Regions from separate parts of the Marvinbryantia formatexigens DSM 14469 genome, predicted to be linked through region 2. Evidence: riboswitches for the same ligand, from Rfam matches in the RefSeq annotation. Region 2 holds a riboswitch; each other region holds the start of a gene.
What was found. A riboswitch is a leader RNA that binds a small molecule or an ion and turns the genes downstream of it on or off. The one in region 2 is predicted to bind cobalamin.
Positions count from the first base shown of each region.

Region 1: it holds a riboswitch for cobalamin, as region 2 does, so the genes downstream of both, NQ534_RS11655 (sirohydrochlorin cobaltochelatase) here and NQ534_RS19375 (complex I 24 kDa subunit family protein) in region 2, are expected to answer to the same signal.
Region 3: it holds a riboswitch for cobalamin, as region 2 does, so the genes downstream of both, nikB (nickel ABC transporter permease) here and NQ534_RS19375 (complex I 24 kDa subunit family protein) in region 2, are expected to answer to the same signal.
Region 4: it holds a riboswitch for cobalamin, as region 2 does, so the genes downstream of both, NQ534_RS12935 (ABC transporter substrate-binding protein) here and NQ534_RS19375 (complex I 24 kDa subunit family protein) in region 2, are expected to answer to the same signal.

Region 1 is NZ_CP102268.1:2,447,653-2,455,480, forward strand. It holds gene NQ534_RS11635 (helix-turn-helix domain-containing protein) at 1-908, shown strand, start outside; gene NQ534_RS11640 (HAD family hydrolase) at 928-1,545, opposite strand; gene NQ534_RS11645 (glycoside hydrolase family 13 protein) at 1,780-3,447, opposite strand; gene NQ534_RS11650 (helix-turn-helix domain-containing protein) at 3,611-4,531, opposite strand; cobalamin riboswitch at 4,764-4,966, shown strand; gene NQ534_RS11655 (sirohydrochlorin cobaltochelatase) at 5,295-6,317, shown strand; gene NQ534_RS11660 (hypothetical protein) at 6,372-7,289, shown strand; gene NQ534_RS11665 (ABC transporter substrate-binding protein) at 7,289-7,828, shown strand, end outside.
Region 2 is NZ_CP102268.1:4,138,628-4,146,455, forward strand. It holds gene NQ534_RS19350 (DUF4179 domain-containing protein) at 1-164, shown strand, start outside; gene NQ534_RS19355 (DUF1294 domain-containing protein) at 354-626, shown strand; gene NQ534_RS19360 (response regulator transcription factor) at 818-1,492, shown strand; gene NQ534_RS19365 (sensor histidine kinase) at 1,489-3,237, shown strand; gene NQ534_RS19370 (hypothetical protein) at 3,234-3,773, shown strand; cobalamin riboswitch at 3,881-4,075, shown strand; gene NQ534_RS19375 (complex I 24 kDa subunit family protein) at 4,484-4,966, shown strand; gene NQ534_RS19380 (NADH-ubiquinone oxidoreductase-F iron-sulfur binding region domain-containing protein) at 4,959-6,839, shown strand; gene NQ534_RS19385 ([FeFe] hydrogenase, group A) at 6,852-7,828, shown strand, end outside.
Region 3 is NZ_CP102268.1:3,252,322-3,260,149, forward strand. It holds gene NQ534_RS15220 (biotin transporter BioY) at 1-39, shown strand, start outside; gene NQ534_RS15225 (DUF1284 domain-containing protein) at 29-463, shown strand; gene hflK (FtsH protease activity modulator HflK) at 767-1,819, shown strand; gene hflC (protease modulator HflC) at 1,822-2,688, shown strand; cobalamin riboswitch at 2,782-2,968, shown strand; gene nikB (nickel ABC transporter permease) at 3,226-4,164, shown strand; gene nikC (nickel transporter permease) at 4,167-4,994, shown strand; gene NQ534_RS15250 (ABC transporter substrate-binding protein) at 5,009-6,553, shown strand; partial or broken gene NQ534_RS21910 (ATP-binding cassette domain-containing protein) at 6,655-7,122, shown strand; gene NQ534_RS15260 (oligopeptide/dipeptide ABC transporter ATP-binding protein) at 7,361-7,828, shown strand, end outside.
Region 4 is NZ_CP102268.1:2,753,037-2,760,864, reverse strand. It holds gene NQ534_RS12960 (ATP-binding cassette domain-containing protein) at 1-63, opposite strand, end outside; gene NQ534_RS12955 (ATP-binding cassette domain-containing protein) at 91-531, opposite strand; gene NQ534_RS12950 (ABC transporter ATP-binding protein) at 515-1,444, opposite strand; gene NQ534_RS12945 (ABC transporter permease) at 1,453-2,259, opposite strand; gene NQ534_RS12940 (ABC transporter permease) at 2,249-3,241, opposite strand; gene NQ534_RS12935 (ABC transporter substrate-binding protein) at 3,306-4,949, opposite strand; cobalamin riboswitch at 5,091-5,296, opposite strand; tRNA gene NQ534_RS12930 (tRNA-Thr) at 5,507-5,579, shown strand; gene NQ534_RS12925 (DUF8451 domain-containing protein) at 6,286-7,422, opposite strand; gene NQ534_RS12920 (AlbA family DNA-binding domain-containing protein) at 7,451-7,627, opposite strand; gene rlmB (23S rRNA (guanosine(2251)-2'-O)-methyltransferase RlmB) at 7,817-7,828, opposite strand, start outside.

The sequences.
Region 1 (7,828 bases), 1.7 Mb from region 2:
GCTACGGTGAGGAGAGTCTGGTAGAAGAGATTGTGGACACTTTGGAGCAGACCTTTACGGAGATGGACTATCGGGAGGCAGTAATGGCTATGAGCGGCAGATATGAGGAACTTCTCAGGATGCAGGAAGCGTTTCGCGAAGCGGTCTGTACGCTGAGTTACCATTATTTCTATCCGGAGAGAAAGCTGTTGCTATATGATGGAGATTTTATTGGGGAACGGGAACAAAGTAAAGTGACCTTTGAGATAGCGGACGGAGTCATGGAGGAACTCCGGAAATATGTGGAAGCTCTTCAGCCCAGGGCGGTTGTTACAGTGTATTGCCAGTTGGTCTGGTATAATTTCCGGGAACGTATGCTGAGCCGGGAAAAATGGTTTGCAGGAATCCACGAGTTAAATGAACATATGGCAGATATGTTTAGGGACTCCGGCAGAGAGGAGGCTCTTGAACGTATCGGGCTTCTGGAACCGGAAAATTTTGGGAGTTTAGATGGCTATCTGCAAACCTTTGAAGTGAAAATTACCCAACTGATAGAACGCTGTGCTTCCCGGGAAAATCCTATATATACAGTGCGTAATCAGATGATACGTCAGTATGTGGAGGAGCATCTCGCGGACGCGAACCTGTCGCTGAGCGAGACAGCACGGGTAACGCGCTACACCTCCACCTATTTTGGCAAATATTTTAAAGAACAGTTCGGATGCGCCTTCCAGCAGTATGTGGCTGTGCGGCGGATTGAATGCGCAAAGAAATACTTACTGGAAGATCCGGAACGGAGAAATATGAGTATCCAGGAGATTGCGCTGGCCTGCGGTTTTACCAATGACGTGACCTTCCGCCGGACTTTTAAGCGGTATACGGGAGTTACGCCGTCCCAATTCGAAAAGGAAAACCTGAGCGAGACGTAATCAGTGCTGAATAGCTGACTTAAAACAGCGAAACAAGGTCCATCGGGCAGGAAATCCTCATATCAGGCTCTGCCACGCTGCCGAAGCCATACTCGGCAAAGACGAAGGGGATTCCGGCTTCTTTGCAGGCATCGGCATCGCCCTGGGTGTCGCCGACATAAACCGGATCCTGCAGATTGTTTTCGCGCATCAGACGCAGAATGGTCTGTCCCTTGGAGGTGCCGGTCTGCCCGAAGCAGAGGTGGTCTTTAAAATATTTTCCGTATCCGGTCTTGCGAAAAAGCAGCTCGATATAGCCGGACTGGCAGTTGCTTACAATAAAGAGCGGGTATTTTGCGGACAGAGCCTTCAGCGCGTCCTCCAGACCTTCATACACAGTCCCCGGTGTTTTTTCGAGCTCTTCGTGCTCCTGCGTGAAGCACATTTCGGCAAGCGCGCACTGGCGCTCATAGGGAAGACTGGGGAGCAGAGTGGCAAAAATCACATCCATCGGTTTTCCGAAAAGCTGCTTTAAATCGTCCGGCGTCACCCGGATGGGCAAATCAGTATTTTCGCTGATTGTCCGGTTATAGGCAACGGCAACGACATCCGTAGAATCCCAGAGCGTGCCGTCTACATCAAAAATAATTCCATCCATGACAGTTCTCCTTATATATCTTGAGATAGTTTTTTCCGGGCACATGCCGGAACTAAAAACGTCCACCGGACGTTTTTTCGTATGCATGGCAATAAAAAACTGCCCGTCGTTCCCGCCCGCGCCTGCAGGAGCAGACTGGTGGGAACATCTGCGGACAGTTTATCATAAAAAGAGAAAAATCACAATGAAATTATCAAATATAGCGGGTAACAAATTATGAAACACAGCCGGGGGCTACAGCTCCAGCACTACTGCCTGATAGCCCTCCAGATGAAGCTGCGTGCCTTCTGCGGCGAGCTGTCCGAGATTGTTGAGCAGCACTTTTTTATAAGGCGCATCAAGTGTGACGGTCTGCGGCTGTTTCTGGTAATTGGCGATAACCAGCAGCGTCTGCTGGCTGCCGCGGCGGTAAAATGCCATCAGATTGTGACAATCTTCCCACACCGGTTCCAGATCCCCGTAAACAATGGTGTCAGCGTACTGCGGATTTTTTCGCAGCGCTGTCAGCTTTTTATAATAATTCAGTACGGAATCTTCGCGCTGCGTCTGTTCGGCAGCATTGATCTTTGTGTAATTTGGATTCACGCGCAGCCAGGGCGTACCGCTGGTGAATCCGGCATTTTCGCTGTCGTTCCACTGGAACGGAGTGCGGGCGTTGTCACGGCTCAGGCGGTTGACCGTTTTCAGTGCTTCCTCCGGAGAAAGCCCGGCATCTAAGGCAACCTGGTATTCGTCGAGCGTGCTGATGTCGTCCACTTCGTCAATCGAAGTGAATGTCAGATTTTCCATGCCAAGCTCCTGCCCCTGGTAGAGGAAGGGCAGACCCTTCAGCATAAAGGAAATAGTTCCGAGCATTTTTTTGCTCGTCTCGCAGCAGTCGCCTTCCGGAATGTAGCGGCTGACGCCGCGGGGCTCGTCGTGGTTTTCAATAATATTCGAAAGAAAACCGATGTTTTCTACCTTGCGCTGGCTCTCGAAGCAGCAGTGCTTAAAATCATCCGGCGTAATCAGGCGGCTGTCGTACCAACCCTTCGGACTGCCGCCGAAGATGGTCTCGTTAAAGTCGAACATGGTGGAAAAGCAGCCGTTATCGCCGATGAAATCCGGCAGCTCCTCCTGTTTTTCGTTGAAGACCTCGCCGACGGAAAAGGCGTTGTGGGGCTTAAAGGTGTTGTCTGCCATTTCGTGCAGGAAATCGAGTACACCCTGCGCGTCCTCCAGCATATAGTGAATCGAGGAAAGCCCGTCCTCGCGGTCAACCGGATAATCCTTAAAGGGCAGCGCTTTTTTGATATTGATAATCGCATCGATACGGAAGCCGGCAACGCCCCTGTCCAGCCACCAGTTAATCATTTTGTAGATTTCATGGCGCACTTCGGGGTTTTCCCAGTTTAAATCCGGCTGCTTTTTGTGAAATACATGCAGGTAATATTTGTCGGTTCCGGGAATCTTTTCCCATACCGGACCGCCAAAATAAGAACGCCAGTTGCACGGCAGCTTTCCGTCTTTGCATTCTTCGATATAAAAATATTTTCCGTAAGGACCGTCCGGGTCGGCAAGCGCCTTCTGGAACCATTCGTGCTCATCGGAGCAGTGGTTTACGACCAGATCAAGCACGATATACATATCGCGTTTTTTGGCTTCGGCAATCAGCTCATCCATGTCCGCCAGCGTTCCGAAGCGCGGGTCGATATTGTAATAATCGGAAATGTCGTAGCCCTGGTCTGCCAGCGGGGAGCAGAAGCAGGGGGAAATCCAGACGATATCCACGCCAAGCTCCTTTAAGTAATCAAGTTTTTCAATAATTCCGCGAAGGTCTCCGATACCGTCCCCGTTGGTATCATAAAAGCTCTTCGGGTAAATCTGATAGGCAACCTTTCCATGCCACCATTTTTTCTGCATAATCAAATCCTCCTTCCGGGTAATTCAGACCGAATGCGCTCCGTTACTGTGAACGGAGTAAACAGTAACTGCGCCCCGGCTCTTACAGGCTGGATACAGTATAATTCCAGAGCCGGAAAAAATCTTCTGCAAATATGACTAAAAATTACGAAATATTGACTTTCTAAAGCCCTTTCCGGTATTGCAGGGGCGTACACCCGCACACCAGCCGGAAGGTACGCATAAAGTTGCCCAGATTATTGAAGCCGCTTTCCAGGGCGATTTCCGTTACAGAATGGTCGGTTTCTTTCAGAAGACGGCAGGCATACCGGATACGCATCTCATTTAAATAGGTAATTGGCGGTCTGCCGATGATTTTTTTGAAGAAGCGGCAGAAATACTGCTCGTTCATGTTTGCCTGGGCGGCAAGCTCCTGCATGGTAACTTTTTCGGTCATGTGTTCCTGCATGTAGGAGAGCGTTTTTTTGACGGTGTCTACCCGCCTGTCTGCGGGCATCTGGGAGACAGCAAGGAGATTCTGCTCGGAAAAGGCGGCGAAAATATTTAAAAGCGACGCCTTTGCGCGCATATACTGCGGGAGGCTGCTCACACGATACTGGCTGCGGAGGTTGGAAGCGCCGGAGGGAAGCCCGGCGGCGTCCGCAATCTGCAGAAATTCGCGTTTCAGAATGACGAAGCAGGGATTTTGGCGATAAATCAGTCCGGGAAGCGATAATGAGCCTTCTGCAAGCGGCTGCACAAGCTTTTCCTGCACCGGGTCTGCGGCAAAAGCGCGCAGCATGGACAGGGAAAAGACGAACGCCATTTCCCGGTAATCTTTTTCTGAATAAATGTAATGGAGGTCTCCGCTTTTTATCAGACAAAAGCACTCTTCTTCAATTTCATATTTTTCCATATTGATTTCCAGATGAAAACAGCCCTGTTCAAAATAAATAATCTCCAGCTCCTCATGCCAGTGGTGCTTTGCCAGAAACGGCGTACCGGCGGGAGAGGCGGCGCTGTCCGCCTGATAACAGGCGCAGGGAAAAGCGGCGGTGCCGTGCAGCCGGTTTTCTTTCAGGGGCGTGATGTCAGAATGCTTCATAGATTCCTCCTGTGGGGTTGAGGCGTAAAAACATGATTCAGGTGTGAGCAAATCCCATTTGCGAAGCAAATATAAAATGGATCTGCAAAGGTTACCGGAACAGAGTGAACAGCAACACTGTATCATATATTGGGGATACTGGCAAGCGTAATAACAGGATAAAAATACTATTAAATCAATATTTATAAAATACTTGTACTTTTGAAAAAAGGGTGATATGATGTATATAACTTCATAGAGCAATGCAACAGGTGCAGAGAACGGCATCGCCGTACTTTTGTTAAAAGGGAAACAGGTGAAAATCCTGTACGATCTCGTCACTGTATGCAGGGAGTGCAGAACAAAGCGCGTCGGCGCAGCCACTGGGAAACCGGGAAGGCAGTTTCTGTGTGATGATCTGCAAGTCAGGAAACCTGCCTGCTGCTGGTACGGGACCAGGGATACCGGTCCGAATCACGAGTAATTGATTGTACCGTTTTGCATGTTCTGCAGCCGCACGAATCTTTTACTTATCCAGGTAAAAGATTTTTTATTTTGTGAGAGATTTTCGCAGATTTCTGCCGGATAAGAAAGAGCGGAAAGCAGATTTTTGCGGTTGTGCATGTTCCTTCTTCCGTGCCGAAATGGAGACGACGTCCGGGCAGAAACGCCCTGTGGATTCAGAATTTCTGAACCGGCGTCACGGATATTGCTGATGCAAAAATTTACATACATCAGAGACAGAGCGGACTGCTTTGTCTGAAAAATTAAGGAGGATAAGAACATGAAAAACAGATTGTGGAAATTGCTGGCAGCAGGAGTTGGAGCAGCAACCTTAATGATGGGCGCTGTAGGTGTACAGGCAGAGGAAGCAGCTACAGAGGCTGTATCGGAAGAGGCGACCGAAGCTGCAGCAGAGGATACGACTGAGGCTGCGGAGGAAGAAGCAGAGGACGAAGAAAACTATGAGACCGGCGATGCTTCCAAGGACAATCCGAGAAACCAGGATGAGATTGGCGAGAAGGAGCTGCTGGTAGTAAGCTTCGGTACAAGCTACAATGACAACCGTGTGGCAACCATCGGCGCTATCGAGAACGCGATGGAAGAAGCATTCCCGGATTACTCCGTAAGAAGAGGCTTCACAGCACAGATTATCATCGACCATGTAAAAAATCGTGACGGCGAAGTAATTGATAACTTTGGCGAAGCGCTGAACAGAGCAATCGACAACGGCGTAAAGACGCTGGTTGTACAGCCGACACATCTGATGAATGGTCTGGAGTATAACGATGTGATTGATGAGCTTGCACAGTATGCAGAGGAATTTGAGCAGGTTGTGGTAGGCGATCCGCTTCTGACTACCGACGAGGACTACGACACTGTAATCAGTGCGATTACAGAGGACACAAAGGCACAGGATGACGGCGAGACCGCAATCGTGTTCATGGGACATGGCACGGAGGCAGAATCCAACCAGATTTATGCAACCATGCAGGAGAAGCTGACAGCGGCAGGCTATGCAAACTACTTTGTAGGTACAGTAGAAGCAACTCCGTCGCTGGATGATGTACTGGCAGCAGTACAGGCAGGTGAATATAAAAAGGTAGTTCTTCAGCCGCTGATGATTGTTGCGGGCGACCACGCAAACAACGATATGGCAGGCGACGAGGAAGGCGCATGGAAGAAGACTTTTGAGGATGCTGGCTATGAAGTAACCTGCAATCTGAAGGGTCTGGGAGAGATGCCGGCAATCCAGGAGCTTCTGGTTGCACATGCACAGAAGGCGATTGACAGTCTTGCTGAATAAACGGACATGTCTGCTGATGCAGGCGTCACCATTTATGAAAAGAGGCATATTTGAATGAAAAAGTTTAAAGCAACAGTGCTGGCTGCGGTATTCGCAGCCGGCATGATGAGCGCACTGGCGTGCGCAGAGGAAACGGAAACAGAGGTAACGACGGAAGCGGTCTCAGTGGCGGCAGAGAGCGGCACAGAAAGCCAGGTGGCGTCGAAGGATGAAATGGCGCCGGTCGAGGATATTGTGACGGAAGACATGACGCCGGTTTATGCAGACAGTCTTGTGGACGGCGTGTACAGTATCAAAGTGGATTCCAGCTCCTCCATGTTCAGCATTGAGGAATGCGAGCTGACGGTGGCGGACGGAAAAATGACAGCCGTCATGACAATGGGCGGTACCGGTTATCTGTACCTGTACATGGGCACCGGCGAGGAAGCCGTTGCCGCATCGGAGGAGGAGTACATACCGTTTGTGGAAACAGAGGACGGAAAGCACACCTTCGAGGTTCCGGTGGAAGCGCTGGATATGGGCGTTGACTGCGCTGCATTCAGTAAAAAGAAGGAAAAATGGTATGACCGTACGCTGGTATTCCGGGCAGATTCCCTGCCGCAGGAAGCATTTGCGGAGGGCACCATTACATCGCTGGAGGATTTGAACCTGGAGGACGGCAGCTATCAGATTGAAGTCGGGCTGGAGGGCGGCTCCGGCAGGGCTACGGTGGAATCTCCTGCAACGCTGACGGTGGCGGACGGCAAGGCTACGGCTACGATTATCTGGAGCAGCAATTCCTACGATTACATGATCGTAAATGATGAAAAGCTTGAGCCGGTTACGATGGAAGAGCATTCTACGTTTGAAATTCCGGTGACGGGCTTCGACTGGAAAATGCCGGTGGTTGCGGATACGATTGCCATGAGCACGCCGCACGAGATTGAGTATACCCTGTATTTTGATTCATCGACGATTGAAAAGGCGGAATAATGAAAAGAACGATTGTTTTTTTCCGGACGTTCCTGCTATCAGTGTTTTTTCTGCTCTGCTGCGCCGCTGCGGTGTGCGCGGCAGAGCCGTCTGATACGGCGCCGGATTTTGGAAGCATGAAGAAAGAGAGCAGTATGGAGCTTCTTTATGCAGAGCAGTTTTCAGTGGACTATTATGAGGGCGGCTATGCCCTGATTACAATCAGGGAGAGCGGCCGTTTTCTTGTTGTTCCGGAGGATAAACCGGTTCCGGAAAATCTGGATGAGGATATTGTGGTCATTCAGAAGCCTCTTCAGAATATTTATCTTGTCGCCACCTCGGCGATGGACCTGTTCTGTGCGCTGGACGGCACGGACGCCATCAGCCTGTCGGGCACAGACGCTTCCGGCTGGTACGTGGAGAAGGCGCGCGAGGAAATGGAAAATGGTAATATTGTCTATGCCGGAAAATACAGTGCGCCGGATTATGAGCTGATTTTATCGAAGAACTGTGACCTGGCGGTGGAATCCACCATGATTTATCACACGCCGGAGGTAAAG
Region 2 (7,828 bases):
CCTTTGCGGTGCAGGGGCAGGAAATCAGCCGGATAGATGTATATATCTGCGACTATGAGGACTTCATGAGCATAAAAGGACGGCTCCTGTCCGGCGAAGGTGCGGATAACAGGACGCTTCTGGAGGAAATGGCGCTGTATCATAAAGAAATTGTATTTGAATAAGAGCTGTTTGCAGAGCCGTTTCCAATCCGCTTTCCCGGATTCCTGCTTTTTTCGGAACAGAACTTTTCCTTTACAGCATCCCGGAAATCCGGTATAGTAAAAGACGGATGCGCGCTTCCGGCAGAGAATGAATCCGGCGGCGCGCATCCGCATCTGCATCGCAAAAGTCTGCACGGGAGGAAAAACGGAATGCTGAATTATATTGTTCTTATCTATCTTGCCGCTGTCAATCTGCTCGCTTTTGGCACATTCGGACTGGATAAATACCGGGCGGTAAAAGGAAAATGGCGCGTGCCGGAGCGCAGATTATTTCTGCTTGCAGCGGCGGGCGGCTCCGCGGGAGCGCTGCTTGGCATGTATGTGTTTCACCACAAAACGCAGAAACATAAGTTTACGGTCGGGATGCCGCTTATCCTGGCGGCACAGTGTCTTCTGGCTGTTTCTATACTGCATCAGTTATAGTAATGGTTACTGCCGTGTTGACTGCAGGTGCAGCAGTCTGCACGGCGTTTTTGCTGCCATTCATACGGCAGGAACGTCCGGAGGACGTTTTAGTGCACGGAAAAAGCATTTGTTTGCCGCAAAGGATACAAAAAGGATATAATTTTATGCTATATTGTAAATAAAGAGCAGGTGGGAAGGAAATTGGTGAGATGGATCAGAAGCTTTTGGTTGTGGAGGATGATCGGCGTCTGCAGGAGATTATTTCCGATTATTTTGAAAGCAAGGGCTGGCAGGTGAGGGTGACAGATGACGGAGAGGAAGTGCTGGAAAAAATACAGACAAATTCCTATCAGTTAATTCTTCTGGATGTTATGCTTCCGGGAGAGAACGGATTTACTATCTGCCGGAAAATACGGGAAATCAGTGATGTCCCGGTTATTTTCATCACGGCGCGCGTACAGGAAGAGGACGAATTAAATGGCTACGCAATGGGTGCGGATGATTATGTGACAAAACCATTTTCACTGCCGGTATTATATGCGAAAGTGACTGCACTCATTGGGAGAATGCATGGCAGTTCTGCAGGCAGGCGGATTCGTGCAGGAGACATCGAAGTCGATGTGCGTACACATGAGGTGTGGTCCGGCGAAGAGCGATGTGAGCTGCCTCCAAAAGAATATGAGCTGCTTTTGTTTTTTCTGGAAAACCCCAAACGCATATTTAGCCGTGAACAGCTGCTGATTCGCTTCTGGGGATATGATTTTGATGGAAATGAGCGCGTTGTAGACAACCATATAAAAAAGCTTCGGAAACTTCTGGGAAAAAGCGGAAGCATGATCCGGACGATCAGAAAGTCCGGCTACCGGATGGAGGTGATTCCATGAGGTCGGGAAAAAGATGGCAGGCGTTTGTTGCAGCGGGATTCATAATACTATATTTGACAATTATGCTGGCATGCACATTTCTTGTGAAGGGGAAATATCTGAATGAATTTGAGCACAGCTTTCAAACGCAATTAAGCAGTCTGACAGAAGTGATAGAAACGCTGGGAAATGCAGAAGAAGACAGCGGAGAAGATATGGAAGAAGCTGTGAAAGGAAAAGAAGCGTCATACCAATATCTGGTATCAACTGTACTTCTTCATTCCAAATATCAGCAATATGCGGCGGTTTTTTATGATAAGGAAGGCAAAATTGCAGTACGGAGCCAGTATGCCAGCGCAGTGCAGAACTATCAGGATTACAGGCTGGGAGCTCAAAATGTTTTTTCGCTATCTTCATTTTTTTCGGAGGAAGAAATTGACCGACTGGCACGGTATGCACTGGAAAGGCAGGAAGAGCTTCGCGCTCACAAACCGGAAAAATATCGTTTTCTGGGAAAGATAGCAGAGGAAGACGGCAGTTTGCTTGGCCTTTTTGTTCAGAGAGTATTCTGGCAAACAGATATAAGCATTGAGGATGGAGAGCAGGACCCATTTACCGGTTCGAAATCAGAAATTTCATATTCGGACGATAAAAATGATGCGGTAAGCTATGTGCAGACCGGCAGTGAGGTTGTATGGGAATGGGAGAGCCGGGACGCCGAAGAAATGACGGTGGGCACAAGGCAGATAAGCCTTGTATTTCCGGGGCTGACCTATGGCTACAGAGACTGGAAGCGCTGGAAAAACAGCGATTATCTGCAGCATACGGTGCCGGAAGACCTGGAAAACTACTACGGTTCTTTCAGTGAAAAGGTGCGCATGAGCTCCGAAGCATTTCAACCGCGCTTTAAAGAAGATTATACGGTTTCTATCGGAAATCGTACCTGTGACCTTACCCTGCTCAGCGAGTGCAGACCCTGGGCAGCAGCGATGGATTATATGAAATATGTCTATCTGGCAGGTTTTCTTTTGATGACCGCCTGTATGACGGCAGTGATGTTTGTCGTTCACAAAAACGAAGAGCGACGGTCAAGGCTGGAAGAAAACCAGCGTGATTTTATCAATGCGATGGCCCATGAAATGAAGACGCCCCTTGGGATTATTCGCGGTTTTGCAGAAAATCTGCAGGAAAATACCGTGGCAGAGAAAAAAGACTATTATTTGCAGCAGATTATCGGACAGACGGAGGTAATGGACAGTATGGTTGCAGACATTATCGGAGCTGCAAGATTGGAATCACAGCATCTGGTGCTGCAGAAAGAAATGATTTCCGTGAACAATCTTCTGCGGAAACAACTGGGAAAATTCGGACCGCTGATAGAAGAAAAAGGGGTATCTCTGCAATTTTCCATGCAGGAAGTGTTTGAACTGGAAGGCGATAACAAATATCTGGAGAAGGCATTTGCCAATCTGATTGACAATGCCGTCAGCTATTGCGACAGGGGCGGTATCATTAAGATCGTCACGGATGCACAGGGATGCCGGATAGAAAATACCTGTGCGTCCGTACAGGAGGAGGATGTACAGCGTGCTTTTGATATTTTTTATCGGGGAAAGCGCACTGCATCTGCAGAAAAGCATCTCGGAATTGGTTTGTATCTTGCCAGAAAAATTTTAAATTTGCATGCTGTACGGATTACTGCTGAAAAGACACCGGATGGATTTCGCGTGACATGTAAAAAAACAGGGGGGAAGCGTAGATTATGAAAAGAATAATGGCAACGGGATTGATAATGGGAATGATGTTTATAAGCGGCGGCTGTGATCTGCAGGACGGAACTTTTGTATTTAATCTGAATGGTGAGGCGAAGATAGAGAAGGAGACAGAAGCTGTCGCATCAGAAAAATACGTATCTGTGCAGACTGAGCATTTGCAGCAGACAGAGTACTCAGAGCAGACAGAGTATTCGCAGCGGGTTGCAGAGACGGTCAGTCGCAAGCCGCTATTCCGGGATGAGGATGGAACAATCCACGGTCCTCAGCTTAATCTGGGAGAAGGCGGAACGCCGGTGTATGACTATGATATTGAAGATTCACTGGCGGCGGCGCCGCAAGAGTGGATAAACTATACGTATCCGGGCAGAAAACAGTCGTATCTCTCCCCGTCCGGGACATGGCTGTTTAAGGACACGGACGGAACTATTCATGGCGCGCAGATTGGAACCACAGATGCAGGCTCTATTTTGTTTGATTATGAATTCGATATTAATGAAATTCCGGAAGAGTGGAAAAACTGGCAGTAGTTACTATTCACTCCGTTTTCAGTAACCTGGAAGTAACCGTATGCTGGATGAGAGCAGAAAAAGTGATTGACAAACATACACAGGCGCACTATACTATAGTTGTGTAATTGATAATTGCTGTATCAAGTGCAGAGCAGTCATACATACTGTTTTGAAGAGGGAATTGGGTGAGAATCCCAAGCGAACCGGTCACTGTGTTCAGAGAGCGGACTCCAATATGTCATTGCGTCACCCATGACGCGAGAAGGCGGAGCGAGCGCAGACCTGTAAGTCAGGAAACCTGCTTGATATATGAGATGTGCTCCTGGTTATAGCGCAGCATCCAACCAAGCCGCTTCGCGGTTTGTGAATGTGACTGTATGGGTGAACAGTTACTTGATTTTTTGGAAATCTCAGAGCAAGGAGAATACACAACATAATACCTCCTTCATACCGTCCGATGCAGAATAGCTGACATTTCTGCAGAATACGGAATGGGTTCCCGGCAGGGCTTACCTGCCGGGATTTTTTTCGTTTCAGAAAAAACAAAAATGCCTGCGCATAAAAGCCGCATCACAGAAGGACTGGCAGGCGAAAGAGCGTCGCCTCTTTGTTAATAAAATGTCCATGCCGTTAAATATATATCATTTATTGTAATTTTGAACATAAAATGATATGATGAAGAAAAACATATTGTGCAGGTTTTCTATAACAACAAAGGAGGACAAAAGATGCTAGACCAGACTTTTTATCAGAAAGCGGATGAAATCATCGCGTTCTATGGTAAAAAACCAGCTTCCCTGATTCCGATTATGCAGGATATCCAGGGGGTGTACCGTTATCTGCCGGGAGAGCTGCTCACTTATGTGGCGGGGCAGATCGGCATCACGGAAGCGAAGGCGTTCAGCGTCGCAACCTTTTATGAAAACTTTTCTTTTGAGCCAAAAGGGAAATACATCATTAAGGTATGCGACGGAACGGCGTGCCATGTGCGCAAATCGGCGCCGATCCTGGAGGCTTTCCAGAAGGAGCTGGGACTGAGCGCCAAAAAGCATACAACCGACGATATGCTGTTTACCGTGGAGACGGTTTCCTGTCTCGGCGCATGCGGGCTTGCCCCGACTGTGATGGTAAATGAGGACGTGCATCCGAAAATGACACCGGAAAAAGCAATCGATTTAATACGGGAATTGAGAGGTGACCAGCATGATTGAAAACAGAGAAGCTTTGATTCAGGCGGGCGAAGCCGCAAAACAGGAGCTTGCCTCTTATGACTGCCGGATTCTCGTCTGTTCCGGCACCGGCTGCATCGCGACCGGTTCCCAGAAAATATATGAGGAATTTCTGAAAATTGCAAAGGACGAGCCGGGTATCCGGATTGATTTCGCCCCGCACGGACAGGGTGAGCATGTCGGCATCAAAAAGACCGGCTGCCAGGGCGTCTGCGAGCTCGGCCCGCTGGTGCGCATCCAGAAGGGCGACCAGGTAGTGCAGTACACGAAGGTGCAGCTTTCGGACTGCCGGGAGATTTTTGAGCGATCGGTAAAGGGAGATGACGTAATAGAGAGCCTGCTGTATAAGCAGGGCGGCATTTCCTACAGAAGCCCGGACGAAATTCCGTTTATTGCAAAGCAGACGCGCATCGTTCTGGAAAACTGCGGCAAATTTGACGCGGAATCTTTCGATGAATATCTGGCGGGCGGCGGCTTTTCGGCGTTCCAGAAGGCACTGTTTGAGATGACGCCGGACGAAGTGGTCGACGTGGTCGACAAATCCGGGCTGCGCGGGCGCGGGGGCGGCGGCTTCCCGACCGGAAGAAAATGGAAGCAGGTTGCGCGCCAGGCGGAAAAAGAGCGTTACGTGGTGTGCAACGGCGACGAGGGGGATCCCGGCGCTTTCATGGACGGCTCCGTCATGGAGGGAGACCCGTACAAGCTGATCGAGGGCATGATGATCGCAGGCTATGCGGTCGGCTCGGAAAATGGTTATATCTATGTGCGCGCGGAATATCCGATGTCAGTCGCGCGGCTGAAGCACGCGATCGCGGAGCTGGAGGCAAGGCATATGCTTGGCGATAATATCCTTGGCACAGACTTTTCCTTCCACATGCATATTAACCGGGGCGCCGGCGCCTTTGTGTGCGGCGAGGGCAGCGCGCTGACGGCTTCCATAGAGGGAAATCGCGGAATGCCGCGTGTCAAGCCGCCGCGTACCGTGGAAAAAGGGCTCTGGGCGAAGCCGACGGTATTAAATAACGTGGAAACTTATGCAAATGTCCCGAAGATCGTACTGGAGGGTGCAGACTGGTACCGCAGTATCGGAACGGAGGGCACGCCGGGGACAAAGACCTTCTCCCTGACGGGCTCCATCCAGAATACCGGTCTGATCGAGGTGCCGATGGGCACGACGCTGCGCCAGATTATCTTTGATATCGGCGGCGGTATGAAGGACGGCGGCACCTTTAAGGCAGTGCAGATCGGCGGACCGTCCGGCGGCTGTCTGACGGAGCAGCATCTGGATGTGCCGCTCGACTTTGAATCCATCAAAAAATACGGCGCGATCGTCGGCAGCGGCGGTCTGGTTGTTATGGACGACCACACCTGTATGGTCGAGGTGGCGAGATTCTTCATGAGCTTTACGCAGCGGGAATCCTGCGGAAAATGCGTGCCGTGCCGCGAGGGTACCAAGCGTATGCTGGAAATCCTGGAAAAAATCGTGGCGGGGAAGGGCGAATTAGAGGATCTGGACCGTCTGGAGGAGCTTGCCGGTATGGTAAAGGACATGGCGCTGTGCGGTCTTGGAAAGAGCGCGCCGCTTCCGGTGCTCAGTACCTTACGTACCTTCCGGAAGGAATATGAGGAGCATATCGTGGATAAAAAATGCCGGGCGAAGGTCTGCCAGGCGATGCGCCGGTTTGTCATCAACCCGGAATATTGCAAGGGCTGCGGAAAATGCGCGAAAAACTGTCCGGTCGGAGCGATCACCGGCGTCCGCAGGGAATGCTATCATATTGATCCAAATATCTGTATTAAGTGTTCAGCTTGTAAGGACAACTGTGCATTTGATGCCATTTATGTTGAAGCATAGGGAGGAACGAATATGGGAACCATGACAATAGACGGTAGAAAAGTAACATTTACCGATGAAAAGAATGTCCTGTCCGTTATCCGCAATGCCGGCATCGACATTCCGACACTCTGCTATCATTCCGAGCTTTCCACCTTCGGCGCCTGTCGTCTGTGCACGGTGGAGGATGACCGCGGGAAAACCTTTGCCTCCTGCTCGGAGGAACCGAGAGACGGCATGGTCATTTTTACCAACACCGGAAAGCTGCGGAAATACCGCAAGCTGATTATCGAGCTTCTGCTCGCCGCGCACTGCCGCGACTGTCTCACCTGTGAGAAGAGCGGGGACTGCAACCTGCAGACGCTGGCAAAGCGCTTCGGCGTGATGGAAGTGCGTTTTGAGAACTATAAGGAAAGACGGCCGCTGGATTTCAGCTCGCCGTCGATCGTGAGAGACCCGAACAAATGTATTCTCTGCGGAAACTGCGTTCGCGTCTGTGAGGAGCTGCAGGGCATCGGCGCGCTCGGCTTTGCGCACCGCGGCTCCGACGCGATGGTGATGCCGGCATTTGACCGGGAAATCGCGACGACGGACTGCGTAAACTGCGGGCAGTGCCGCATCTTCTGTCCGACGGGAGCTATCAGCATCCGCCACAACCGCGGCGAGGTGTGGGAGGCGCTTTCCGACCCGGATACGCGCGTGGTGGCGCAGGTTGCCCCGGCGGTGCGCGTGGCGGTGGGCGACGCCTTTGGTCTGCCAAAGGGCAGGAGCGTGATGGGAAAAATTGTAAACGTGCTGCACCGGATGGGCTTTGACGAGGTATACGACACCACCTTCGGCGCGGATCTTACTATCATGGAGGAATCCGCCGAGTTTCTGGAGCGCGTGCAGAGCGGGGAAAAGCTGCCGCTTCTGACCTCCTGCTGTCCGGCATGGGTGAAATTTGTCGGCGAGCATTATCCGGAATTTGAAGAAAACGTATCCACCTGCCGTTCCCCGCAGGGAATGCT
Region 3 (7,828 bases), 890 kb from region 2:
AGAGGACTTTCTGCGGCGAACCTGGCTTATGGAATGTAGTCTCAGGCTGCGCATTCATCATCTGCTGTGCATCCCGCTGTTTGTAGGATACGGATACAGCGACGGCTTCTGCAGAAATATGGAGAACATGATTGGAATGCTGGAGGCGCATCAGGATGAACCTTTGAATGCGGTCTGCGCGCCGGATATCATCTGCGCAGGCTGCCCGAATCTGACGGCGGAAAACACCTGCCGGACGAGCGGAATGCAGGTGGAGAAGAAAGACGCCGCGCTGGCGGAAGCGCTTGGCATAGAGCAGGGACAGGTCTATACTTACCGCAGGCTGAAAAAACTGGCGGCGCAGAAGCTTACGGAGGAAATCTTTACCGGCTCCTGCAAAAACTGCCAGTGGTACGCAAAAGGTTTGTGCTCTTTTGAAAAATGGAAAATATTTTCAGACATCAATGCAGGAAAAAGCGAATAATTTTGAAGAAATATATTGACAAACGCACAAAAATGTGTTAAAAAAATATCAAAGAAAAGGGAGTAGCTTACATCGTACAGTCGAATCAGATGGTACATGCGGCGTCAGAACGATATTATTATCCGCCTCATGTGAGCAAATAGCGAGACTTTTGTTTCAGGGTATACACTGAAATGAAAGTCTTTTTTTACACAGAAAATGATTCTGAAGCTTTTTGTGAAACAAGTCGCTTTGCCGGGATGAGCGCGGAAAGCTCCCTTCTCTTTGGAACCGCAGACAAATGCACATACGGGAGGAAAAGGTATGACAGAATTCAGAAACGAAGGCGACTGGACGGGGGAACCGGAGGAGCTGAAGAAAAATGAACAGAAGAGAAGAAAAGGCAAAAAGGGGAAGGGAGCAGTCAAGATTGGCATTGCGGCTGCTGCCGCTGTGATACTGGTGGCGGTATTCGCGGGCGATTCCTTTTATCAGATTGGCGAGGAGGAGCAGGCAGTCCTGGTGACGATGGGAAAACCGAAGGCGGTGCCGGAGACCGGACTGCATTTCAAGATTCCGCTGATTCAGTCGGTATACAAGGTAAATACGACGATACAGGGCTTTCCGATCGGCTATGACCTGGCGACGAACGAGAACGTGGAGGACGAGAGCCTCATGATTACCTCGGACTACAATTTTATTAATGTAGACTTTTTCGTGGAATACCGGATTACGGAGCCGGTGCAGTATCTGTACGCGGCGGGCGAGCCGGAGGCTATTCTGAAAAATATCGCCCAGAGCTCCATCCGCACGGTGGTCGGCAGCTATCAGGTGGACGATGTGCTGACCACGGGAAAAGGGGAAATCCAGTCGAAAATCAAAGACATGATTACGCAGAAACTGGAGGAACAGGATATCGGCATCCAGCTCGTGAACATTTCCATGCAGGATTCCGAGCCGCCGACAGCGGAGGTTATCCAGGCATTCAAGGAAGTGGAGAATGCGAAGCAGGGCAAAGAGACTGCGCTGAATAACGCGAACAAATACCGCAACGAGCAGCTTCCGGAGGCGGAGGCAGAGGCGGACCAGATTATCAAGGAAGCGGAAGCGCAGAAGCAGACGCGCATCAACGAGGCGGAAGCGCAGGTGGCGAGATTCAACGCCATGTACGAGGAATACCGCAAAAATCCGGTGGTCACCAAGCAGCGTATGTTCTATGAAACGATGGAGGAGGTGCTGCCGGGCATGAAGGTCGTGATCGACAGCGGAGACGGCGTACAGAAGGTACTGCCGCTGGATTCCTTTACCGGGGAAGACGCGGCAGCAGCGCGGGAGAGCGCGCAGACAGAAGCGGAAACAGAGACAGGAGGAAGATAACTATGAAGAAAACAGCTATTGCGGCAGCGGCGGGAGCGGTTCTGGCAGTGGTTCTGCTTGGTTCCTCCCTCGTGGTGACAAACAAAGACGAATACAAGCTTATCCGGCAGTTCGGCAAGGTGGTAAAAGTGGTGGACCAGGAGGGCGTCAGCTTCAAGGTGCCTTTTGTGCAGAATGTTTCCACGCTGCCCAAGCAGACTCTTTTGTACGATCTGACGCCGTCGGACGTCATTACGAAGGAAAAGAAAACCATGATCAGCGACAGCTACGTGCTCTGGCGCATCAGCGACCCGCTGAAATTCGCGCAGTCGCTGAACTCGTCGATATCGAATGCCGAGAACCGTATCAATACAGCGGTGTACAATGCCACCAAAAATACCATCGGCAGCCTGTCACAGGATGAGGTAATCAGCGGACGCAACGGAAAGCTTTCCGAAGCGGTGATGACGAGCGTGGGGGACAATCTGACGCAGTACGGTATTGAGCTGCTGGAATTTGACATGAAGCAGCTCGACCTGCCGGACGACAATAAGGCTTCCGTTTACGAGCGTATGATTTCCGAGCGCAACAACATTGCGGCGACCTACACAGCGGAAGGAAATTCGGAAGCCAAAGTCATCCGCAATACCACGGACAAGGAGGTCGCGATCCAGATTTCCGATGCAAAGCGGCAGGGCGAGATCCTGGTCGCGGAAGGCGAGGCGGAGTACATGAGGATTCTGGCGGACGCCTACTCGGATGAGGACAAGACCGACTTCTATTCTTATGTGAGAAGTCTGGACGCGCTGAAGGCTTCCATGACCGGGGAAAACAAAACGATTGTGCTGCCGGCGGATTCGCCGATCGCGCAGGCGTTTACCGGGGAATAGAGGAAAAAACCTGAAAAATTTTTGCATTCTTCTGGACAAGTGAAAAATATTGGACTATAATGTATGACGTAAAATTAAATAACATTTGCTGGTTTGAAGCCAGCCGTTGCAAGTTCCGCAAGGATTAATAGAGAAACCGGTGCAAGTCCGGTACGATCCCGTCACTGTGATAGCGAGTCTGAGAGCATTTATGTCACTGGATTTTGATAAAGAAGATCTGGGAAGGCGCTTTTGGGCGATGAACTTAAGTCAGGAGAACTGCTTGCGATTGTTTTTCGTTTGATTCTTACGGTCGATAAGAAGCAGCAGGTAATTTGTGTGTGAAATTATGCCCGTATCAGTCTGTGATACGGGCATTTTTGCAGGCGGGAACTTAGTGAGAGCTAATTTCTGCGCAGCAGGGAAATTTTGCGCAAAAATGCGCAGGCTGTCATGCCTTACATTCAGATATGATACATATTTGCGGTGCCGCGGGAAGAGAAAAACTTTTTCTGCGGCTGTTTTGTTTTAAAACGGGAAATGTAGGAAGGAGAAACAATGTCAAAGAAACAAATTGGAAAAAGGCTTCTGCAGATTCTGGTAGTCCTGTTTGGCGTCACCTTTTTCACCTTTGCGCTCACCTATCTTTCCCCCGGCGACCCGGCGGAAATCATGCTGACAGAGTGCGGAAACCTGCCGACGCCGGAGCTGCTGGAGCAGACCAGGCATGAGCTGGGACTCGACCAGCCGTTTCTGGTGCAGTATGGAAACTGGCTGAAGGGCGTCCTCACCGGGGACATGGGCAATTCCTATGCTTTTAAGATTCCGGTGGCGGAGAAGCTGATGAAGTGCTTCTGGCCAACCATGAAGCTATCGCTGTTTGCGCTTCTTCTGATGATTGTATTTTCGATTCCCTGCGGAATCCTCTCGGCAGTTTATCAGAACAAGTGGCCGGACTATCTGATACGCGGCATCACCTTTATGGGCGTATCTATTCCGAGCTTCTGGATCGGTCTTGTGCTTCTGAGCATTTTCGGCGTGCAGCTGCGCTGGGTAAACGTGGCGGGCGGTACGACGGACTTTAAGGCGATGATTCTGCCGGCGGTCACACTGGCGATGTCCATGTCCTCCAAGTATACCAGACAGGTGCGCAACGCTGTTCTGGAGGAGCTGCGGCAGGACTATGTAACAGGCGCCAGAATGAGAGGAATTAAGGAGGGGGCGATTCTCTGGAAGCATGTGCTGCCCAACGCCATGCTGCCCATCGTTACCCTGCTGGGACTGTCCCTTGGCTCTCTCCTTGGAGGTACGGCAGTCGTGGAGATTATCTACAACTGGCCTGGTATGGGAAGCATGGCGATCAAAGCGATTTCCTGCCGCGACTATCCGATGGTGCAGGGATATGTGCTGGTGATCGCGGTGCTGTATATGGCGATTAATATTCTGGTTGATCTGTCCTATACCTGGCTCGACCCAAGAATCAAGGAGGTCAACTGAACATGAAAAAGAAGAACTTTTTTCTGGAGCATAAACAGTTTACCATTTTCTTTATTCTGGCGCTGGCTATCGCGGGCGTAGCGATTTTCGCTCCCTGGATCGCGCCGAAGGACCCGCTGGAGGCTGTTATGACGGATTCCCTGAAGGCTCCCTGCAAGGAATATCCGCTGGGCGCCGATAAGCTGGGAAGAGATCTGCTCTCCAGGGTAATCTACGGCACCAGAACCTCTCTGGTATATACGCTGATTCTGGTGGCGACGATTTTCGTTACGGGAACGGTGCTGGGTATTATCGCGGGCTATTTCGGCGGCTGGATCGACCAGGTCATCATGCGCGTTGCCGATATGATGATCTCCTTTCCGGGAATGATTCTTGCGATCGCGATTGCCGGTATGCTGGGTGCGAGCCTCCGAAACGGCGTTATCGCCATTACGGCGGTGAGCTGGCCCAAATATGCCCGTCTGGCGCGCAGTATGGTTTTAAAGCTGAAACGGAATCTGTACGTGGAGGCTGCTGTGGTAAACGGTACCAGTACGGCAAAAATTTTGTGGAGGCACATCCTTCCCAACATGCTGACGACCATGACGGTGACAGCGGCGGCGGATATGGGAACGATGATGCTGGAGCTGGCATCGCTCTCCTTCCTCGGTTTTGGCGCGGTGGCGCCCACACCGGAATGGGGACTGATGCTGAACGAAGGAAGAACCTATATGGCGAAAGCTCCGTGGCTGATGATCGCGCCTGGTATCGCCATTGTAATTGTAGTAGTTGTGTTTAATATGCTCGGCGACAGCATCCGTGACATTCTGGATCCGAGACAGGAAAATTAGAGGAGGAAGAACAAATGAAGGTAAGAAAGATGAAAAAATTAGCGGCGGCAGTGGCAGTCGGCGCAGCCGTAATGGCGGCGGGCGCGGTGGTTTCCGCAGCAGGCACGATGACCATCGGCGTGACCAGCTTTGCAGATACGCTGGAGCCGACGGAGCAGTATTTCAGCTGGGTAATCTCCCGTTACGGCGTCGGACAGGGTCTGACAAAATTTGACGAGGAGGGCAACATGGTTCCGTGTCTGGCGACAGAGTGGAGCAACAGCGAGGACGGAAAAACATGGACCTTTACCATCCGCGAGGGCGTGAAGTTCTCCAACGGCAATGATATGACGCCGGAGCTGGTGAAGGCTTCTCTGGAGAGAACCTTTGAAATGTCCAACCGTGTGCCGGAATTCTTTGATGTGGCAAGCGTTGAGGTAGACGGGCAGAATCTGATTTTCAATCTGAACAGAGCAAACGCAAACATGGCAGGCTGCCTTGCGGACCCGCTGTTCCTGATTATGGACACCAGCATTGACAACTCCAATATTGCCATGTCCGGTCCTGTCTGCACAGGTCCCTATGCTTTCCAGTCCTTCGACCCGTCGGGTGATACGGTTGTGGTGCGCAACGAGTATTATTGGGACGGTGAGGTGCCGAATGACAGCGTGACGCTGCGCATCATCGGCGACCAGACGACCCGTTCGATGGCGCTGCAGTCCGGCGAGATCGACGTGGCATATAATCTGAAGACAGAAAACGTATTTGAATTTGACGGCAACGATGCTTACACCATCCAGTCTCTGGAATCCCTGCGCTCCACCTATGCATTTATGAACCAGAACGGCGCGCTGGGTGATCTGGCGCTCCGTCAGGCGCTGCTGCGCGGTCTTGACAAGGAGACCTACACAAGCGTGCTTCTGGAGGGCGGCGCTACCCCGGCAAAGGCTCCGGTTCCGCCGACACTGGATTATGGTTATGACGAACTGAACGACGCAAATGCTTATGACCCGGAGGGCGCAAAGCAGCTTCTGGCGGATGCCGGTTACGTGGACAGCAACGGGGACGGCTATGTGGAGACGCCGGAGGGCGAGCCGCTGGAGCTGACCTTCGTATATTATGACAGCCGTGCAGAGCTGGGCGTTTACGCGCAGGCGGCACAGGCGAGCCTGAAGGAAATCGGTATTAACATCAAGCTTGACTGCGTGTCCTACGAGACGATGCTTGATCGCCGTGATTCCGGACAGTATGATCTTCTGATCTGGAACGTGCTGGTTGCAAACACCGGCGACCCGGAGAACTATCTGCGTGAGAACTGGTACAGCACCTCCGCAAACAATACAGCGGGCTATGCGAATGCGGACGTTGACGCATGGCTGGATGAGCTGGCGGCGACAATGGATGCCGATGCGAGAAGAGAGCTGATTATAAAGATTCAGCAGGCGATTATGGACGACGCGGCAACCGTATTCTTCGGATATGAGAATACCTTCCTGATTTCCAAATCTTCTGTGGAAGGACTGGTTATGTATCCGATGGATTATTACTGGGTAACAGCGGACATGAAAATGGCGGAATAAACGCGGCGCGCATCAAAGGAGCGGAAACTATGCTGGAAATTAAGGATTTGGCAGTTCAGTATGGGAAACAGTCTCCCACCATCGAGCATTTTAATCTTTCCATGAAGAAGGGCGAGATTATCAGCGTGGTGGGAGAGAGCGGAAGCGGAAAAACCACGGTCATCCGTGCAGTCCTCGGCGCACTTGCCGGGGGCGGCCGGGTGACGCAGGGCGATATCACGTTTCACGGGGAATCCCTGCTGAAGTATTCGAGAGAGGAATGGCGGAAACTGCGCGGCACGAAGATGTCCATGATTTTCCAGGATTGCGGCGGGACACTGAATCCCATCCGCAAAATCGGCAGTCAGTATGTGGAATATATCTGTACGCACAGCAGCCAGTCGAAAAAGGAAGCGTGGAAGCTTGGCACCTCCATGCTGGAAAAGATGCGTCTGCCGGAGGCGGAAAATGTGATGAACAGCTATCCGCATCAGTTGTCGGGCGGTATGCGCCAGCGCGTCGGCATCGCGATGGCGATGACTTTTAATCCGGAGCTGCTGCTGGCGGATGAGCCGACCAGCGCGCTGGATGTGACGACGCAGGCGCAGATCGTGCGGCAGATGATGGAGCTGCGGGACAAGTCGCAGACAGGCATTATCATTGTTACGCATAACCTGGGCGTGGCGGCTTATATGGCGGACAAGCTGATCGTTATGCAGTACGGTAAGGTGGTGGACGCGGGCACGCGCGACGAGGTGATGAACCACCCGACAAACGATTATACAAAGAGGCTGCTGGCGGCAGTACCGGAAATGGAGGGAGAACGGTTTGTTTCATGAAGCAGATGTTGTGATGAAAGCAGAGCACATTGTAAAACAGTTTCCCGCCTCCCACGGACGGACGCTGACGGCATGTAATGATGTGAATCTGACGGTGTATAAGGGAAAGACGCTTGGCATCGTGGGCGAGAGCGGATGCGGAAAGTCTACCTTCGTGCGGATGGTGATGTCGCTGGACGACCCGACGCAGGGAAAGATTCTCTATCACGGACGGGATATGGCGTCGATGACGAAGAAGGAGCGCTGGGAAAACCGGCAGAATATCCAGATGGTATTCCAGGACCCGCTGGCGTCCTTTAATCCCAAGATGAAGATTATTGATATTCTGACGGAGCCGCTGATGAATTTTGGAAAGCTGAAGCGGAGCGAAAAAGAGGCGAAGGCGCGTGAGCTTCTGGAAATGGTGGAGCTGCCGGCGGATTTTATGTACCGTTACCCGCACAATATGAGCGGCGGA
Region 4 (7,828 bases), 1.4 Mb from region 2:
TGCCTGCGAAATAACATCCAGCATACTCGTCGGTTCATCCAGAATAATCAGCTCCGGCTCCATCACAAGAATCCTGGAAAGCGCCGCCCTCTACAGCTCCCCGCCGGATAACTCCATCGGCGCCCGGTGCAGATGCTCCCTGTGCAGTCCGAATTTTTCAATATCTTTCAGGATATCCTCTTCGCCTGCCGGTTTTTTCAGCAGCTTATACGGCTCGCACATGCTTTTTATCAGCGGAAGCGCCGGGTTAAAGGACACCTCCGGATGCTGGAATAAAATCTGGATTTTCCGGCGTTCTTCCCCTTTATAGGGATACGACAGCTCCTTTCCCTTATAAAAAATCCGCCCGGCGGACGGCTTTACCAGTCCGGCAATCATCTGCCCTACTGTAGATTTTCCGCTCCCGCTTTTTCCAAGAAGCCCCGCTGTCTGTCCTGCCTCTATGGACAGATTCACTTCATTTGCCGCGAAAAAGACTTCGCCGCTGCTGCGTCTGTACCGCTTTGACAACTTTTCAGTCTGAAGAAGCATATTTCCAACACCTCACTTTATGACCGCTCACATCAAATACCGGCGGCATTTCCCGGCATTTTTCAAAGCATTCGCTGCACCGCGCCGCATACCGGCATCCCATTTTCTCATAATTGTCATGAGAAACTGAAAATCCCGTCTGAAATTTCAGACCATTCTCCGGCATCGCCATCAGCATATCCCTGGTATATGGATGCAGTGGGCTGCTTAAAATTTCCTCGGTCGATGCATACTCTACCAGATTTGAGGAATACATCACACAGATTCGCCGGCTGATTTCTTTTGCAAATTTCAGGTCATGCGTTACGCACAGAATCGTTTTATCCTCCAACTGCTGAAAGCACCGGACAACCTCGGCAATCCGTTCTTCATCCAGCCCCTTGGTGGGTTCATCCGCCAGAATTGTTCCCGCGTCCGCCGAAATTCCCATAGCGATCAGCGCCCTCTGCTTCATTCCGCCGCTAAATGTATGGGGATACTGTTTTGCTGCCTGTTCTTCATTCCCAATATAAAACCTCTTCATCAGCTCCACACTTTTTCTCCATGCTTCCGCCTTCGGCGTCTTTCTGTGGACGACCATCGGCTCGCTTATCTGGAACCCCACCCGCAGAAGAGGATTCAGCCCGTTTCCGCTTCCCTGGGGCACATAGGAAATCCGGTTTCCCCTGATTTTATTTAACTGTCCCGGCGAAAGCTTCAGCAAATCCACATCTTCAAAAAAAACTTCGCCAGTCACAAGGGCGCCTTCCGGAAGAAGCCCCAGAACAGCCAGCAGAAGAATACTTTTCCCGCTTCCTGTCTCTCCGACAATCGCCACATGCTCGCCCTTTTTTACAGAAAGGCTTACGTGCTCCACCGCCTGCACAGAATGTTCGGAGGCAAATTTTACTGATAAATCTTTAATCTCCAGCATGTTTTCACCTACACTTTCTTCATCTGGCCGTAGTAGCCCACCAGCATAAACCCAAGCACAGCGACACAGATGCAGACAATCGGCGGCAGATACCACCACACCTGGTTTTTCATAATGCTGTTCCGGAAAAATGCATAGTGCAGTACGCCTCCCCAGCTCTTTTCCGTAACGCTTCCAAGCCCCAGGAAGCTTAAGCTGGCTTCTGTCATCATAGCGCTGGAAATCGCCAGCGCCCCTCTTGTCAGAATGATGTCCTTTACATTCGGCAAAATATGTTTGAACAAAATCACCAGCGGAGAAACGCCCAGTGTCCGTTCAATTTTGATAAAAGGCATTTCCGAAATCTGCTGGATTCTTGAACGCAGAATTCTGAGGGTACCTGTCCATGACGTGATACTGATAGAAATAATCAGGCTCCATTTTCCCGGCTCCAGATAAGCCACCAGCAAAACAGTCAGCGGCAGACCCGGCACCGCCATAGCCACATTCGTAATGGCTGTAATAATCTTATCCGCCGTTCCTCCAAAATAACCGGAAATCAATGCAAGCACCGTTCCCACTCCCGTCACAATAAATGCCGCGAAAATGCCGATATACAGTGATACTCTGGTTCCGTAAATCATCTCTGAAAAAATATCCTGTCCTACGTCATTGGTTCCCAGAAGATGTTCCCTGGAAGGCGGGAGATAACTGATCATCATTTCATTTGGATCATATGGCGCAATAAACGGCGCAAAAATAGCGACCAGCAGGAAAAATCCAATAATCAGAAGCCCTGCCGTCATTGCCGGGTTTCTTTTCTTTTTACGCTTCATAGGCACCTCCTGTTTTGATTCTGGGGTCAACTGCCGCATTTACAATATCGCTGAGAAGATTGCTTCCAACTACACATACGGCTGAGAGCAGAAAGCAGAACTGCGCCGTGGGAAAGTCCCGGTTCTGAACCGCATTGTACATCAGCATCCCCATACCCTTCCATCCGAAAACTACTTCTACAATCATGGAGCCTGACAACAGATTCCCCATCTGCATTAAAAAGGAAGTCAGATACGGAACCATCGCATTTTTCATGACATGGAGAAACAGTACATTCTTTCCGGGAAGCCCCTTTGACCTGGCCGTCAGAATATACTCTTCGTTTCTTATCTGTGAAACCGCGCTTTTCATCAGCATAAAATCGCCGGATATACGGAATATCAGCAGAATAATCAGTGGCAGGCACATATGCTCAAGAATGCTTAAAACACGGTCAATGCCCTGTGTCCCTGCCGACACCATGCCGTTAATCGGAAAGATACGCAGCTTATAGGAAAAAACCATTAGAAGCAGGAGACTTAAACAGTTTGAGGGCATCGTGTTCAATACAAGAAAGACCGGCGTCATAATCCGGTCAAACAGTTTTCCGGGTCTCCACCCGGCCAGTACGCCGAGAACAGCTCCGATGATGCCTCCCAGAATCCAGACCGGTACGGAAAGCATCAGGGTCCACTTAGAAGCACTCAGTACATTTTCTACGACGGGCTTCTGGTTGGAATAGGCAATCCCGAAGTCTAAAGTGACAATGCTTTTTAAATATTTTACATATTGCATCTGGAGACTGTCATTCAGTCCGTACTTTTCAATCAGTGTCTCCAGATAAGCCGGATCATTATCCAGAAGGTAATAGTATTCTTCCTGTCCAATCAGATGAATAATCGGATCGCCGGGCATAATATGTACCAGTACAAAGCTGATTGTAATAATCAGATAAATGGTTGCCAGGGCAATCACTGTTTTTTTCAGTATGTGTTTTTGCAAAATACTCTCTCCTTCGGCTCATACAGTCAGGGCGCTGCGACTCTGGCAGCGCCCCGTTTTCTGACTATTTTGTTGTAAGCTCAAACCAGGTGGTGTTGTTAATTACTCCCCAGGACGGGTAGTTGGTCCAGCCCTCATATTTATCCGTGCGATACGGGAAGAACGCCGTCTCCCAGCACAGAGCCTGAGCTGCTCTGGTATCTGACATATATTTCTGCAGTATCTTGCAGTTTTCGATGTAAACCTCGTCCGAGGTCGCGCCGGTCATTGCATAATATGCTTCGTTATATTCCGGATCATGAACGGTTCCCCAGATCCAGGAGGATTCTCCTTCCCGGAGCTCGCCCATGAAATAACGGAATGCGGTGCTGTAAGATGCCATACCGGATGTCGTCAGGGTGATAGACAGATCATAATCTCCTGCTGTCATATTTGCTTCCCAGACCTCACTGTTTGTAATGCTGTCATTGTCCATATGGTTCTTAATGCCTACTTTATCGAGGCTCTGCATGATTACTTCCGCAATACGCATTCTAAGGTCCATGCTGGAGCTGTACTGCGGCGTGACAGCCAGATCCATCGCGCTTCCATCCGGCATTTCACGGTAGCCGTCCCCGTCGATATCCACATATCCGGCTTCATCAAGCATCTCCATTGCTTTCTCCGCATCATATTCAAGCATCGGGAGCGTCTCGTCATAGCCTTTGCAGGTAGGCGGAATAATTCCGGTTCCGGGAACCGTACCATATTCGCCGTTAATGGTGGACGCAAGCAGTTCATAATTCAGCGCGGTACTCACTGCCTTCCGGAATGCCTCGTCATTGCCCGGTGCACGGTCTTTTCCATATTCCAGCTGATAGCATCCGCTGAAAGGACTCTCTCCCAGATCAATATCCGCTGTCCCTTTTACCGTATCAATCACAGGTGCATCAATCGGGTTCGCGTAATTGTACATAGCGTCAATTTCCCCGTTCATCATAGCCATCATCAGGGTCGATTCATCCGAATAGCTCTGTACAGTCACGCTGTCGACTGTCAGCTCGCCAAGGATTGCATTCTCCGAAACCGCTTCATAATAAGAAGTCTGGGCATCCGTATCCACCGATACCAGCTTGTAAGGTCCGCAGCCGATGGCAGCTTCCGGTCCGGTAACGGATGAATAGTCTTCTACGCCTTCCCAGATATGCTTTGGATACACGCAGGCATTATTATTGCAGGTGGAATTAATCCAGTAGTAGGCATCCGGTTCCGAGAAAATCAGCGATGCGCTGTCCTCGCCCGTAAATTCAATCCGCTCCAGATTCTGTAAGCTTCCAACTTTTTTTACGTCCCGCATGTATTCAAATGTAAATTCAATATCGTCTTTTGTCACCGGTTCTCCGTCATGCCATACCGCATCCAACGGGAATGTGAAATCAATCTGCTTTCCATCCTCTGATATTTCAAAGGACTTAAAGAAATACGGCTGCAATTCATTATTTGCGTCACGGTACACGAAATCTCCCTGCGTAAATCCGTTATAATTCATTCTGCCGAAGGCATCCGTCTGGGTCAGGGCATTAAATACATTGTTTTCAGCCGTAGTACCGATAACCAGATTTTCAACATGGTTTCCTGATGTTTCTTCTGCTTTTGCTTCCTGCCGGTATCCTGTGCATATCGTAGCGCACATTGTCAGAGCCATAAATATACCGGCTGCTTTTTTCATCCTTTGTCCTCCTTTTTGATGATGGGCAGATTACGGATATGTGAAAAGAGAATCAAAAAAGGCGTACTGTCTCCCGATGAAAACAGCACGCCTTATGATTTCCCGCTTCAGCAAATGCATCTATTTTCCCATCGAAAATAATACATACCTCACAAAAAAGCAGGTCTCCTGGCTTTGGTTCCTCCTCCTTATCACCTTCCCAATGGCAACGCATCAGTGGCTTTGATAATTCGTCCCCTACACAGTAGCGAGGGCTGCTGCGGATTCTCACCGCATTCCCTTTTCATCCGATGACGGACAGATTTTCTCCATCTATGTCCTTCACCGGAACTTTTTTGTGTTTTATTTTTAACAAACTTATCATAACATGAATGCATTCGTCTGTAAAGCTTATTCTCAAAACGTAACGGCGCATCTAAAATGAAAAAGTACCCACATATTTCCCCCTGCAGTGGAAGTTATTTTTTCATTTTTTGAAATACAAAAATACAAATCTTTTGCTTGACAATCGCGTGAGAGTATGGTAACATTTCATACTGTAGCGAGTAATCGCGCAGGCTGATGTGGCACAGGTGGTAGCGCACCTCATTGGTAGTGAGGAGGTCACGGGTCCGAGTCCCGTCATCAGCTTTTGTAAAGTCCGATGCTTATCGGACTTTTTATTTTTATAAAAAACGGGCAGACTACGGGAAGCCGATTCGCTGTTTCCGTATATTTCCTTTACAGACAGTTCCTATATAATACTACACAGTGTTTTTCTTTCCAACAGGCACTCAATATCCTCTGAAAAAAAACTGTTTTCCAGTGTTATTCCTTTATCCAGTTTTTCAAGAACCGAATATTTTTCTTCCTTATATTCTTTAGAGATAATCGCATATACTTTCTGAACCGGGGAGCCATCCTTTGAAAAAGAAAAATCCTTTTCCGTCAAACGCCTGTCCAGACATTTTTCATAAAAGTGTTTAGAAAAGGGAATGTCTGCGCCGCAGCACCGATCATTCCCTTCTCATGATTGATTTTTCTGTTGTCTGCCAACCTCCTGCACCTACGTCTAGATAATAACAGGTTTTTCCGTTGCCTGTCAACCTCCGACACCTGCGTTCGGAAAACGTATCAGATTTTAGGTGTCAACCCACCGCTGATGCACAGCTTTTCTAATTACATTTTACAAGATTCTCCCGCAAAATACAATCACAACTTTATTTTATGTGGCTGCGGCATCTATATTCAAGCCAATTTTATTTTTAAATTTTTTGCCTAAAAGCGTTCTTTTTTCACAGCCCCTTTCTTCACACAATTGTAAGCGCCCTTTCTGGTTTCTTCGAAATATCTGACGTCATTCGCCAGTTATAATCCATTTTTCTTTCCGGGCAGAACCTTCTCTGTGAATTCGTCCGCGTTCTTTTAATATCTCTATGGCCAATTTTGCCTGTTTATCGGACAATTGCAGTCTCCGACTAATTTCAGCACGTGAAAACGATGGGTCATTTGCAATTAATTCATATACAGCAGCTGTCCTCCTTTTAATCTCACTCTCTTTTTTTGTGGTTTCTGGTCCTTTTTCTGGTCTTTTTTCTGATTCTTCTCCTAAAAGGACCGAACCTTTCTCCACCAATGGCAATGTGACCACTGTCTTGCTTGGTCCATCTTCGCCAAAATACTCCTCGATCGTAGGTTCTATATATCCGGCATCTTCCCACACTGAAAATATGTCTGGCACACCGCTGCCTGCGTGTTCACCATACCCAATCAGATTAAACATCTTCATAATGTTTGCATTGCGGGGTTCTGAATCGCCGCCGCGAAGCATCTGCCGTTTTCCCACAATACTCGTCCCCGGATTTTTAATGATGATCTTGTCAGCATAGCTGTCAATCACAACACCACGGGTGAGAAAGTAATCTGCATTTACAAGACAGTTTACCAATGCTTCCCTGACCGCATCGTGCATTGGGGTCTCATCTACACGAACCATATCGACAAGTTTAAACGGAACTTTCAGCAGCCGGAGCAGCTTCCTGGAAACCTGGGTGAAAAAATCAAATACATTTCCAGACCAGTCCGGCGACTGTGACTGAATCCGATCCGTCCAGCGGACAGAAGGATCTGCATGGTCTCTATAGTCCAGGAAATACGCTGGGTACTCCCTTGTAATCTTATATTCTTTCCCGAACATGAGAAGTCCGGCACAGGTGGGATGGAGTGCCCTATCCTTACAGTCATCACTGGCAGCGCCAATCATTTCGAGGAACTCCCCATCCGGCAATTTCGTCCACGCATGGTCAGGATGCCTGGTTGCGAACCACACCCTGTAACTCTTTACGGATTCCTGGTCAAAATCGGAAAGTTCCAGATTCAGCAGCACTTTCATATCAGAAGTCAGGCGGGTCTGGTCACGGAGCATTGCCTTTACTTCCGCCTCCGTGCAATGATAATCGCCCTCATTATTCCTTTTAAAAGAGCCTTTGAACATATCCCCATTGACAAAAACCGGCTTTACTTCACGATCCGTCCTTCCGTTCCTTCACACCACATATGATAACCCCGCCATAGGTATTTGCCATAGCGGAGTAAGTATCCCACAGGCTCTGGGGCAAGCCGCCCTCTGCCGCTTTTACCTCCCGCCTGTTGTCTTCTCTATACTCATCAAATTGTGTCAGATCAAAAACATCATCCAAAATCACCCGCCTCCTTCCCGCAATCCTGCAAACGATATACATATCCAGATACTATTATACTCAAACCTCCACTCCTTATCAAGAAATTCTACGATCACGTTTTTGTCGTATACATAGCAGCAAAAAATCCCCATCTTTCGATGAGGATTTTTGTCTGTCATTCAATGATGCATATATCATCCGACAGATTTATCGTCTCTG